DNA from 3 places in the Rhizobium arsenicireducens genome. Region 2 is predicted to be linked to each of the others. Evidence: predicted binding sites of a transcription regulator. Region 2 holds the regulator's gene; each other region holds the start of a gene.
The links. The regulator LexA, encoded in region 2, represses DNA repair genes until DNA is damaged. The targets are predictions, from matches to a motif close to TGTTCNNNNTGTGTTCNG.
Positions count from the first base shown of each region.

Region 1: a site for LexA is predicted at 1,861-1,878, ahead of ruvC (crossover junction endodeoxyribonuclease RuvC). Genes of this name have one in related genera too.
Region 3: a site for LexA is predicted at 1,767-1,784, ahead of dnaE (DNA polymerase III subunit alpha). Genes of this name have one in related genera too.

Region 1 is NZ_CAXHYK020000001.1:522,127-525,386, reverse strand. Features, by position in the region: gene ACWPVA_RS02465 (methyl-accepting chemotaxis protein) at 1-586, opposite strand, end outside; gene ACWPVA_RS02460 (LLM class flavin-dependent oxidoreductase) at 780-1,763, opposite strand; gene ruvC (crossover junction endodeoxyribonuclease RuvC) at 1,921-2,433, shown strand; partial or broken gene ruvA (Holliday junction branch migration protein RuvA) at 2,506-3,124, shown strand; gene ruvB (Holliday junction branch migration DNA helicase RuvB) at 3,238-3,260, shown strand, end outside.
Region 2 is NZ_CAXHYK020000001.1:1,255,855-1,259,114, forward strand. Features, by position in the region: gene ACWPVA_RS05905 (ComEC/Rec2 family competence protein) at 1-1,299, shown strand, start outside; gene lexA (transcriptional repressor LexA) at 1,280-1,987, opposite strand; gene ACWPVA_RS05915 (VOC family protein) at 2,238-3,128, shown strand; gene kdsA (3-deoxy-8-phosphooctulonate synthase) at 3,128-3,260, shown strand, end outside.
Region 3 is NZ_CAXHYK020000001.1:1,864,958-1,868,217, reverse strand. Features, by position in the region: gene ACWPVA_RS09260 (lipoprotein-releasing ABC transporter permease subunit) at 1-369, shown strand, start outside; gene ACWPVA_RS09255 (ABC transporter ATP-binding protein) at 382-1,071, shown strand; gene ACWPVA_RS09250 (hypothetical protein) at 1,094-1,678, opposite strand; gene dnaE (DNA polymerase III subunit alpha) at 2,036-3,260, shown strand, end outside.

The DNA.
Region 1 (3,260 bases), 730 kb from region 2:
CTTCGACGCTACGGGCAAAGGCGCGGCCGAGACCGGTCTCGGCCAGCGGCCCGCTCGCGACGTTTTCGGCGAAGGTTTCGCCCTTCCTGTAGGAATAGATAACGTTGCCGGTCTGATCGACGATCAGGAGGTCGCGGAACTGGGTGTCGCTGAGAAAACCTGCGACCTGTGTCTGGACCGTCTCATGGCTCGAATAATAGAAGCCGCTCGGACCTTCCGGTTTCAGGAGCTTTTCCGGTTCGGCCGGATTGGGATTCTTGCTGACGAAAACGTCGCGCAGTTCCTGCTTGGCATCACCTGAGGTCTTGATGATCGTATTCCAGCCGCTCTTCATCGCTGTGATCGACTGCTGCAAGCTTTCGATCTTGGCGATCGAGGTTGCCTGGTTCTCCAACTGCGCGAGCTGTTCTTTGAGAATGTCGCCGCGGAAGGTCAGCGTGGACGTCATCGAACGGAGCGTCTGCTCCTGGAAAACGGAACTGGAGGTGGAATAGGCGAGAATATTGAGGAGGCCTACCGACAGAACGGTGAGCAGGAGAAATATCCCGATGACCTTGGAGGACAGTGAGTTGAAACGACTAGACATATTGGATCCCGTTTTACCGCGCCCCACTCTGCGCGTAGGTAGATTTTTTAAAAGCTACTACGCGACCAAGGAATGACTCCTTGCCGCTAGATATTCTACGGTCGGGATTTTTCTTTAAATGCCGGTTAAAAACCGCGGCTATTTCTCATTACAAAGAGGTCGAATTCTCACGCCTTGGCCCTCAAAGGGGCATTTATTGCCGAAGTCCGGCAAAGATTTCGACTGATTGCAGGCGCGCTTCCACGGAATGAACCGGCATGGAGATGATCAGTTCATCGGCCGTGGTCGCCTTGAGGAATTCAGCAAGCTTGTCCTTCGCCGTCGCTGCTGCGCCGACCACGGCATAACGAAGGCTATGCTCGACTCCATAGCGTTCGACATCCGTCCAGACGCCCTCCATTGTTTCGACGGGTCTTGGAAAGGGCGTGCGTCGATTGCGCCGCAGGTTGACGAACTGCTGCTGCGACGAGGTGAACAGGTGCTCGGCCTGCGCGTCGGTTTCGGCGGCAACCCCCATGACGCCTACCATGACATAGGGCTTGTCGAGTTCGGCGGACGGCTGAAAACGCTCGCGATAGATGGCGATCGCTTCCAGCAGTTGATCGGGGGCAAAGTGCGAGGCGAAGGCATAGGGCAGTCCGAGTGCTGCGGCGAGATGGGCGCTATAGAGGCTGGACCCGAGAAGCCACAGAGGGACATGGCTGCCCATGCCCGGTACCGCGATCAGAGACTGGTCCTCCGCAGGTTCGCCGAGCAGGCGCCGCAATTCAATGATGTCATGCGGGAAACTCTCGGTCCCCGCCTCCATGTTGCGCCTCAGTGCTCGGGCGGTGCGCATGTCGGTTCCCGGCGCACGGCCCAGGCCGAGATCGACGCGACCGGGATAGAGCGCCTCCAGCGTACCAAACTGCTCGGCAATGACGAGTGGCGAATGATTCGGCAGCATGATCCCTCCGGAGCCGATGCGGATCCGCTTTGTCGCTGCGCCGACGTGGGCGATCACAAGGGAGGTGGCGGCACTGGCGATCCCGGGCATGCCGTGGTGCTCTGCCAGCCAGAAGCGGTTGTAGCCGCAGTCCTCGGCCTTGATCGCCATGCGCCGGGTGGCATCGAGCGCCTCGGAGATCGTGTGGCCCTCGGCGATGGGAGAGAGGTCGAGGATGGAAAAGGGAATCATGGCAGAGTCCGGTCTGGTTCTATTGTCGCCCCTATGTAGACGCGGGGTCGGCAAATACCAGAGCCGGAATGACGACTTTCACTGATCGTCACTTCAATGTTTTTGTTTTGTTCACTTATTGCTGGCAGACCGACGTCCTGGAAGTTAGAGTGACGCCATGCACAACGCGATTCGTATTATCGGCATTGACCCGGGCCTCAGGCGCAGCGGCTGGGGCGTCATCGAGACAATCGGAAACTCCCTGCGCTTCGTTGCCTCCGGCACGGTGACCTCAGACGGCGACATGGATCTAGCCTCGCGCCTCTGCCAACTGCACGACGGCCTGTCGGAAGTCGTGCACGCCTACCAGCCGCACGAGGCCGCCGTCGAGCAGACCTTCGTCAACAAGGATGCGGTGGCCACCCTGAAGCTCGGCCAGGCCCGCGGCATCGCCATGCTGGTGCCCGCGCGGGCTGGGCTGCGGGTGGCGGAATATGCCCCGAACGCGGTAAAAAAGGCGGTCATCGGCGTCGGCCATGGAGACAAGCAGCAGATCCACATGATGCTGAAGATCCTCATGCCAAAGGCCGAATTCAAAGGCAATGATGCCGCTGACGCATTGGCCATCGCCATCTGCCACGCCCACAATCGCGGCGGTGACCGCATGCGCAAGGTGCTGGCCAGCGCCTAGTTTGTTTTTGACTTGTTCTGAATGACACCTGACATTGTCTCCCCCGAAACCCATCCCTGACGGACCTCTCCCATGATCGGCAAGCTCAAAGGCACCATCGACGAAATCGGCGACGACTATGCGCTGATCGACGTGCATGGCGTCTGCTACGTCGCCTTCTGCTCCTCGCGCACGCTGTCCCGGCTCGGCTCGCCGGGCGAGGCGGCGGTGCTTTTCATCGAGACCTATGTCCGCGAGGACCAGCTGAAGCTGTTCGGCTTCATGACGGCGCTGGAACGCGAATGGTTCAACCTTCTGCAGAGTGTGCAGGGCGTCGGCGCCAAGGTGGCGCTCGCGCTGCTTTCCACTCTCACCCCTTCAGAGCTCGCCAATGCCATCGCCCTGCAGGACAAGACCGCCGTGTCGCGCGCGCCGGGTGTCGGCCCGAAGGTGGCGGTCCGCATCATCACCGAACTGAAGAACAAGGCGCCGGCCTTTGCCGGTGAGGCGTCCGCCAATATCGGCCTCAAGCAGGAAGCTCGGCGAAGGCGTCGCCCCTGCCCCGGTTGCCGATGCCGTCTCGGCGCTCACCAATCTCGGCTATTCCCGCGAGCAGGCCGCCAACGCGATCGCCGCCGCCCTGAAGAACGGCGGCGAAGACGCCGACAGCGCCAAGCTCATCCGGCTGGGTTTGAAGGAGCTGTCGCGGTGATTGTCCGATGATTGCGCGCCTTCCCGCGCGTTACCGCGACCGCTATATCTGTTCAAACGCGAGGCCGTATAACGAAGTCGCTGCCACCCTCGAAGCCAAACCGGATTTTTGTCATGAGTGAAGCTGAACGCCTGAT
Region 2 (3,260 bases):
CAGATGTCCTTTGCCGCGACCGCGGCTCTGATCGCCGGCTATGCTGCATGGCGCGGCCGCAAGCGCCGGAGCGGGATCAGGCTGGCATTTCCCGGGGTAAGATCGTTCAGTGAAGGCGGCAAGTTCATCGCCGGCACGTTTCTCACCTCATTGATCGGTGGTCTCTCGACCGCCATCTTCGCCATCGCCCATTTCCACCGTCTGGCGCCGCATGGTCTGGAAGCAAACCTCGCGGCAATGCCGCTCGTCTCGATCCTCGTCATGCCCGCCGGTCTCCTGGCTATGCTGTTGATGCCCTTTGGTCTCGATGCGCCCTTCCTTGCCATCATGGGATGGGGGTTGAGATCGGTCCTCGCGATTGCGCATGCGGTGGCCGGCTGGGGCGAGCCGATCGGCTTTGCGCGGATGCCCGCGTGGTTTCTGCCGCTTGCGTCGATCGGCCTTCTTCTGATGACGTTGTTACGGACGCGACTGCGGCATGCCGGCACTGTCTTGCTCGCGGCGGTGATCGCGTTCCTTGCGCGGGGTCCTGCGCCGCCGGCCGCCGATATCCTGATTGCGGAAGACGGTCAGCTTGTCGGCCTGCGCGTGTCGGAGGACAGCATCGCGACCAATCGAGCCCGCCCGCCTCGGTTCATCTTCGATCAGTGGAAGGCAGCGCTCGGAATCGACGAGCATGTGAGACCCGAGGAACGAAGTGTTTCATCGACCGGGCCGCCTCCCGGCTCACCAGACCTCGGCGCAAAAACGGCCGCGAACGGGCCGGTGCCCGGCGCTCCACCGAACAGACGGCAGCCGGTGCAGCGGCGTCAGTGGTCGGAGGCGGAAATCCGGGCGGCGCGCGATCGGATGCAAGAGGCCGTGACCGAGGGCGGGGAAGACCGTTTTATTTGCGAAGGGAAGCTCTGGTGCGTGGCGCGGCTTGATAGCGGTTGGACAATCGCCACCGTGGAAGAGGCCGCTTTTGTCGGCGGCGCCTGCGATGTGGCCGATATCGTGGTATCGGCGCGGCGCGTCGCCTTTTCGTCCTGCCGCTCGGGCGCCCGGCTCCTTACTGCTGAAACAATGCGTCGCAGCGGGGCCGTCGAAATCCATCTGGGACGACGCGAAGCCGGCGAAATGACGCTCACCACATCTTTCGAAGGCCTGACCCGTCCCTGGTCGATCCACCGACGCTACGACTGGCGTAGCGCCAGCTTCGTCCCGGATTCAGAGAGGGAGGGTGTCAACCCGGCCATGCCGGAAGCACAGCCGAGCAGCATGGCAGAGTTAAGTGCGCTCAGTGGTAGCGGCGAATGAGGCCGACCAGCTTGCCCTGGATCTTGACGCGGTCCGGGCCGAAAATGCGGGTCTCGTAAGCCGGGTTCGCCGCTTCGAGTGCGATCGACGCGCCACGGCGGCGGAAACGTTTCAAGGTTGCCTCCTCATCGTCGACCAGGGCGACGATGATATCGCCCGGATTGGCATTGGAGGCGTTGCGGATAATGACCGTGTCGCCATCCAGGATGCCCGCCTCGATCATCGAGTCGCCCTTGACCTCGAGCGCATAATGCTCGCCGGATCCCAGCATTTCGGCGGGAACGGTAATGTCGTGGGTGTTGTTTTGGATCGCCGAGATCGGAACGCCTGCGGCAATACGGCCCATGACGGGGACGCTGACCGAATTCGACGTGTCCTCGACGGGCTTTTGCGCCGCCACGGGCGTCTTGCCCAAGCTGCCTTCGATCACGCTGGGTGAAAAGCCGCGGCGCGGCTGGAGACTCGGCGAATAGGCTTCCGGGAGCTTGATCACCTCGATCGCACGGGCGCGGTTTGGCAGGCGCCGGATGAAGCCGCGCTCCTCAAGGGCGGTGATCAAACGGTGGATGCCCGACTTGGAGGCGAGATCCAGCGCGTCCTTCATTTCGTCGAAGGATGGAGGGACGCCGGATTCCTTCATCCGTTCGTGGATGAAAAGAAGCAGTTCCTGTTGCTTGCGCGTCAGCATGTTGCGGTGCCCCAATTGTGAAACAAATACGGAACATACACTATCTGTTCCAGTTGTGTTCCGCAAGTACCAAAGATCCCTTGAAGTCTGCAGTGCGAATGGTGAATTTTTTGATCACGGCGCTTTGCGTGTACAGGACGCGCTGATCTGGCTCCGGGCGTGGCGAGGCGATAGCGGATCGGCTTGCCATCGAGAGGCAAATGGCGCAAATCATCCCGTCGATGGCGAGTGCCTGACAAGGGGGTATGGGATGTCCGGATTGAACAAAGCGCGAGGCCTCGACCATGTCGTCCTCCCCGTCCACTCGCTGGAGGCGGCGCGCGGTCGGTTGAGCCAGCTCGGCTTCACCGTGGCGGCCGATGCGCGCCATCCGTTCGGCACCGAGAATGCCTGTGTGTTCTTCGCCGACGACACTTATCTCGAGCCGCTCTCCGTCGCCAGCCGTGAGGAATGCGAGGCGGCGGCCAAGGCTGGAAACATGTTCGTGGCGCGCGACCTGGCGTTCCGGTTCCGCAATGGCCCGGAAGGGCTGTCGGCGATCGTCGTCAAGACCGATGATGCCGAGGCCGATCACCGGCGTTTCGCTGCGGCGGGTTTTTCCGGCAGTCCGATTCTGCACTTCGAGCGGGTGTTCAAGATGGCGGACGGATCAGATGTCCTGGGCGGGTTCAAGCTTGCCTTCGCGGCCGACCTGCGGGCGCCCGACTTCTTCCTGTTTGCCTGCGAGCGGGTCAATCCCTTGCCGGCGGACCGCGGCGCGTTGGCGCGGCACGAGAACGGCGCGCTTGGTCTATCGACCGTCGTGCTCGGCGAGGACAATCCGAGCGACTTCCAGTATCTGCTGGAAGAGGTATTCGAGCAGCGCGAAGTCGAGGCCCATTCCTTCGGGCTGTCGCTGCAATCGGCCAATGCCAAGGTCGAGGCGCTGACGCCGGCCGGGCTTGCCGGCTATTTCGGGCTCGAGACAAAGGATTGCGGACGGGGGCTCAAAGGCCGGTTGCTAATCGTCAAGGTTGCCGATATCGGCGTGACAGAGCGGCTGCTCGCTGCTAAGGGCATCGCATTCAGCCGCCACGGCGCGCGTCTGATCGTTCCGCATGAGGCGGGGCAGGGCGTGCCCTTCGTTTTCGAGGAAGTTTGATGAGCAATCCGACCCATTCCGAAGTCGTCGTCGGCGAAGGTACCGCCAAGGTCGTCTTCTCCAATTCCAAGCGATTCTCGCTGATTGCCGGCCCCTGCCAGATGGAAAGCCGCGATCACGCCTTCATGATCG
Region 3 (3,260 bases), 610 kb from region 2:
ATGCTGGTGAAGGACAAGTCGAGCGACATCGCCATCCTGCGCACCATGGGGGCGAGTGCCAACTCCATCATGCGGATCTTCTTCATGACCGGTGCGGCGATCGGCACGACAGGGACATTCGCCGGCGTTCTGCTCGGGGTGGTCGTCTGTCTCAATATCGAGTCGATCCGCGGTTTCTTCTCGTGGGTTTCGGGCACGGTCCTGTTCGATCCCGAACTCTACTTCCTCAGCAAGCTGCCTGCCGACATGAACGTCGGCGAGACGGTGTCCGTCGTTGTCATGGCGCTCAGCCTTTCCTTCCTGGCGACGATCTTCCCGGCCTGGCGCGCCTCGCGCCTCGATCCAGTCCAGGCCCTGCGCTACGAATAAGGATACCGCTCCATGGCTTCTGATACCGTTCTTTCGCTCTCGGGCATCGACCGCCATTATGGGCAGGGCGAAACCATACTCAGTATCCTCAAGGGCGCCGACTTCAGCCTCAAGAGCGGCGAGACCGTTGCTCTGGTCGCCCCCTCCGGCACAGGCAAGTCCACACTCCTGCATATTGCCGGCTTGCTCGAGCACCCCGATGCCGGCGAAGTGACGCTGGGGGGGGTCGCTTGTCAGGATTTGTCGGATGAGCGACGCACCACCATGCGCCGCCATTCCGTGGGCTTCGTCTACCAGTTCCACCACCTCCTTCCGGAATTCTCGGCACTGGAAAACATCATGATGCCGCAGCTCATCGCGGGCCTGTCGATTGCGGAGGCGCGCGAGCGGGCCTCTCAACTCCTCGACTACATGCGCATCGGTCACCGCGGCCAACATCGTCCGGCGGAGCTTTCCGGCGGCGAACAACAGCGCGTCGCCATCGCCCGTGCGGTGGCCAATGCGCCACTGGTGCTTCTGGCAGACGAGCCGACCGGCAACCTCGATCCGGAGACGGCATCCTATGTGTTTTCCGCGCTGGAAGCCCTGGTGCGCCAGTCCGGGCTCGCCGCCCTGATCGCCACCCACAATCACGAACTCGCGCGCCGGATGGATCGTTGCGTGACGCTGGTCGACGGCAAGATCGCCGATTTCGTCGCATAGTCCACGAGGCTTGCGGGATCGTCTAGTCGATCCCGCAAGCCTTGCTGCCGATCTCGTCCGTCCAATCCTCGATCGACACGGTCGTAGGGGCCACGCTTTGCGCGGTTTCGTCCCGCTTGAGCTTGCCGGTCACCACATTGTAGTCGCAGAAGCCGCTGTCAGCGACATCAAGCGTGTCACGGTAGGCGTAGGTGTAGCCGGCGACGATGAACCGGCCCTCGCGATAGGCAAGCGTCAGTGTCCTTTCCCAGCGGTTGCGGCCAATGGTGGAATTTTGCGACATCACGGCGATGGAGCCGTTGGCAAGCGCGGTGATCGCCGGATCCTGGCCATAGAAGCCGTCCAGTCTGGAATTTCCCCAGACTTTGTCCGGTGCGGATGTCACCAGCTTCAGCAGGCCGCGATCGCTCTCCGTGACATAAAGATAAATGCCGATAACCTCGTCATCGCTGCCGGGGGCAACAAGGAGGGCCAGATCCGTCGCTCCGTCTTTGTTCCAGTCGCCGGACGCCCCGGCGATAATCCGCTCGGCCGGAAACGATTGGGCAAGAACACCCATGGCCGGCAGCAGGCCCACCGACACCCACGAAAAGAACTGCTTGATCACTGTCCATCCCCTGAAAGCCTGTATGCGCAGTCTGTCGGATTACCGGCGCGAAGTCACGCGAGAGGCCGACTTAAAATGGTATTGACGCCAGAACAAAAAAGGAACATAAAGAAAACATAACGAGTAAGGAGAGAGCCATGACCGAAATTCTTCGTGACGTTGCCGCATTCGCCTCGATTTCCATGTTCGTCGCCAGCCTTTCGGTGATCATGCTGGCGCTTTGATTTTCGGCCGCTGATGCCTTTGGCCCTCGCATATCTGTAGAGATCCCGACCTCGGGCCAAACAGTTCTGGACTTCCCCTCGCACACGGCGGAAAATCACGCCTGATTCAGATGCGTGACGAGGATTGAGTTCGATGGCTGACAGGGTTGCGGGCGGGAATGGAAAAGAACCGTTTGGCGCAGGGCCGGGCTTTGTCCATTTGCGCGTGCATTCGGCTTATTCGCTGCTTGAAGGGGCCTTGCCGCTCAAGAAGATCCTCGGCAAGGCGGTCGCCGACGATCAGCCGGCAATCGCCATTACCGACACCAACAACCTGTTCGTTGCGCTCGAATTCTCGCAAAAGGCGCTCGGCGATGGGCTTCAGCCGATCATCGGTTGCCAGTTGTCGATCGACATGGAGGATGGCGGCACGGAAAAGCGGGCCGGGCAATCCGGGAACAGCGCCTATCCGGCAATTGTGCTTCTCGCTGCGGATGCGGCCGGTTATGAGCGGCTGGTCGATCTGGTCAGTCGCGCCTATCTCGGGGGTGATTCCTCGCAGGCGGTCCACATCTGCATGTCATGGCTCGAGGAGTTGGGGACGGATGGATTGATCGTTCTCACAGGCGCATCCAAGGGACCGGTCGATCTTGCCTTCAAGGAGGGCCATCGCGCCCAAGGCGAGGCGCGCCTGCTCGAGCTGAAGAGGCTGTTCGGCGACAGGCTCTACGTTGAACTGCAGCGGCATGGCGAGTTCGATCGCAGCCATGAGCGTCGCATGGTGGCTCTGGCCTACGAACACGACGTTCCGTTGGTCGCTACCAATGAGGCCTTTTTCCCGTCGCGTGACGACTACGAGGCGCATGATGCGTTGATGGCGGTCGCGCACAATGCGATCGTCTCGGATGACAGCCGCTTCCGCTTGACGCCCGATCATTACCTCAAAAGCCGGGCGGAGATGCAGTCGCTGTTTGCGGATCTGCCTGAGGCCTTGGCCAGCACGGTCGAGATCGCGCGGCGCTGCGCCTTCGTGCTTGATACACGCAAGCCGATCCTGCCGCGCTTCACCGGCGGCACTGACGATCCGCTGGAGGCGGAGCGCGCCGAAGCGCTGGAACTGCGCCGGCAGGCGGAGGAGGGGCTGGACGGGCGGCTCGCGGCCTTGGGGATGGCCCCGGGCTACGAAGAGCAGGACTATCGCGATCGGCTGGAGTTCGAACTTGGCGTCATCGAACGCATGAAGTTCCCCGGCTACTTTCTGATCGTTGCCGACTTCATCAAATGGGCGAAGCAACAGGATATTCCGGTCGGTCCCGGCCGTGGTTCGGGCGCGGGCTCGCTGGTTGCCTATGCGCTGACCATCACCGACGTCGATCCGC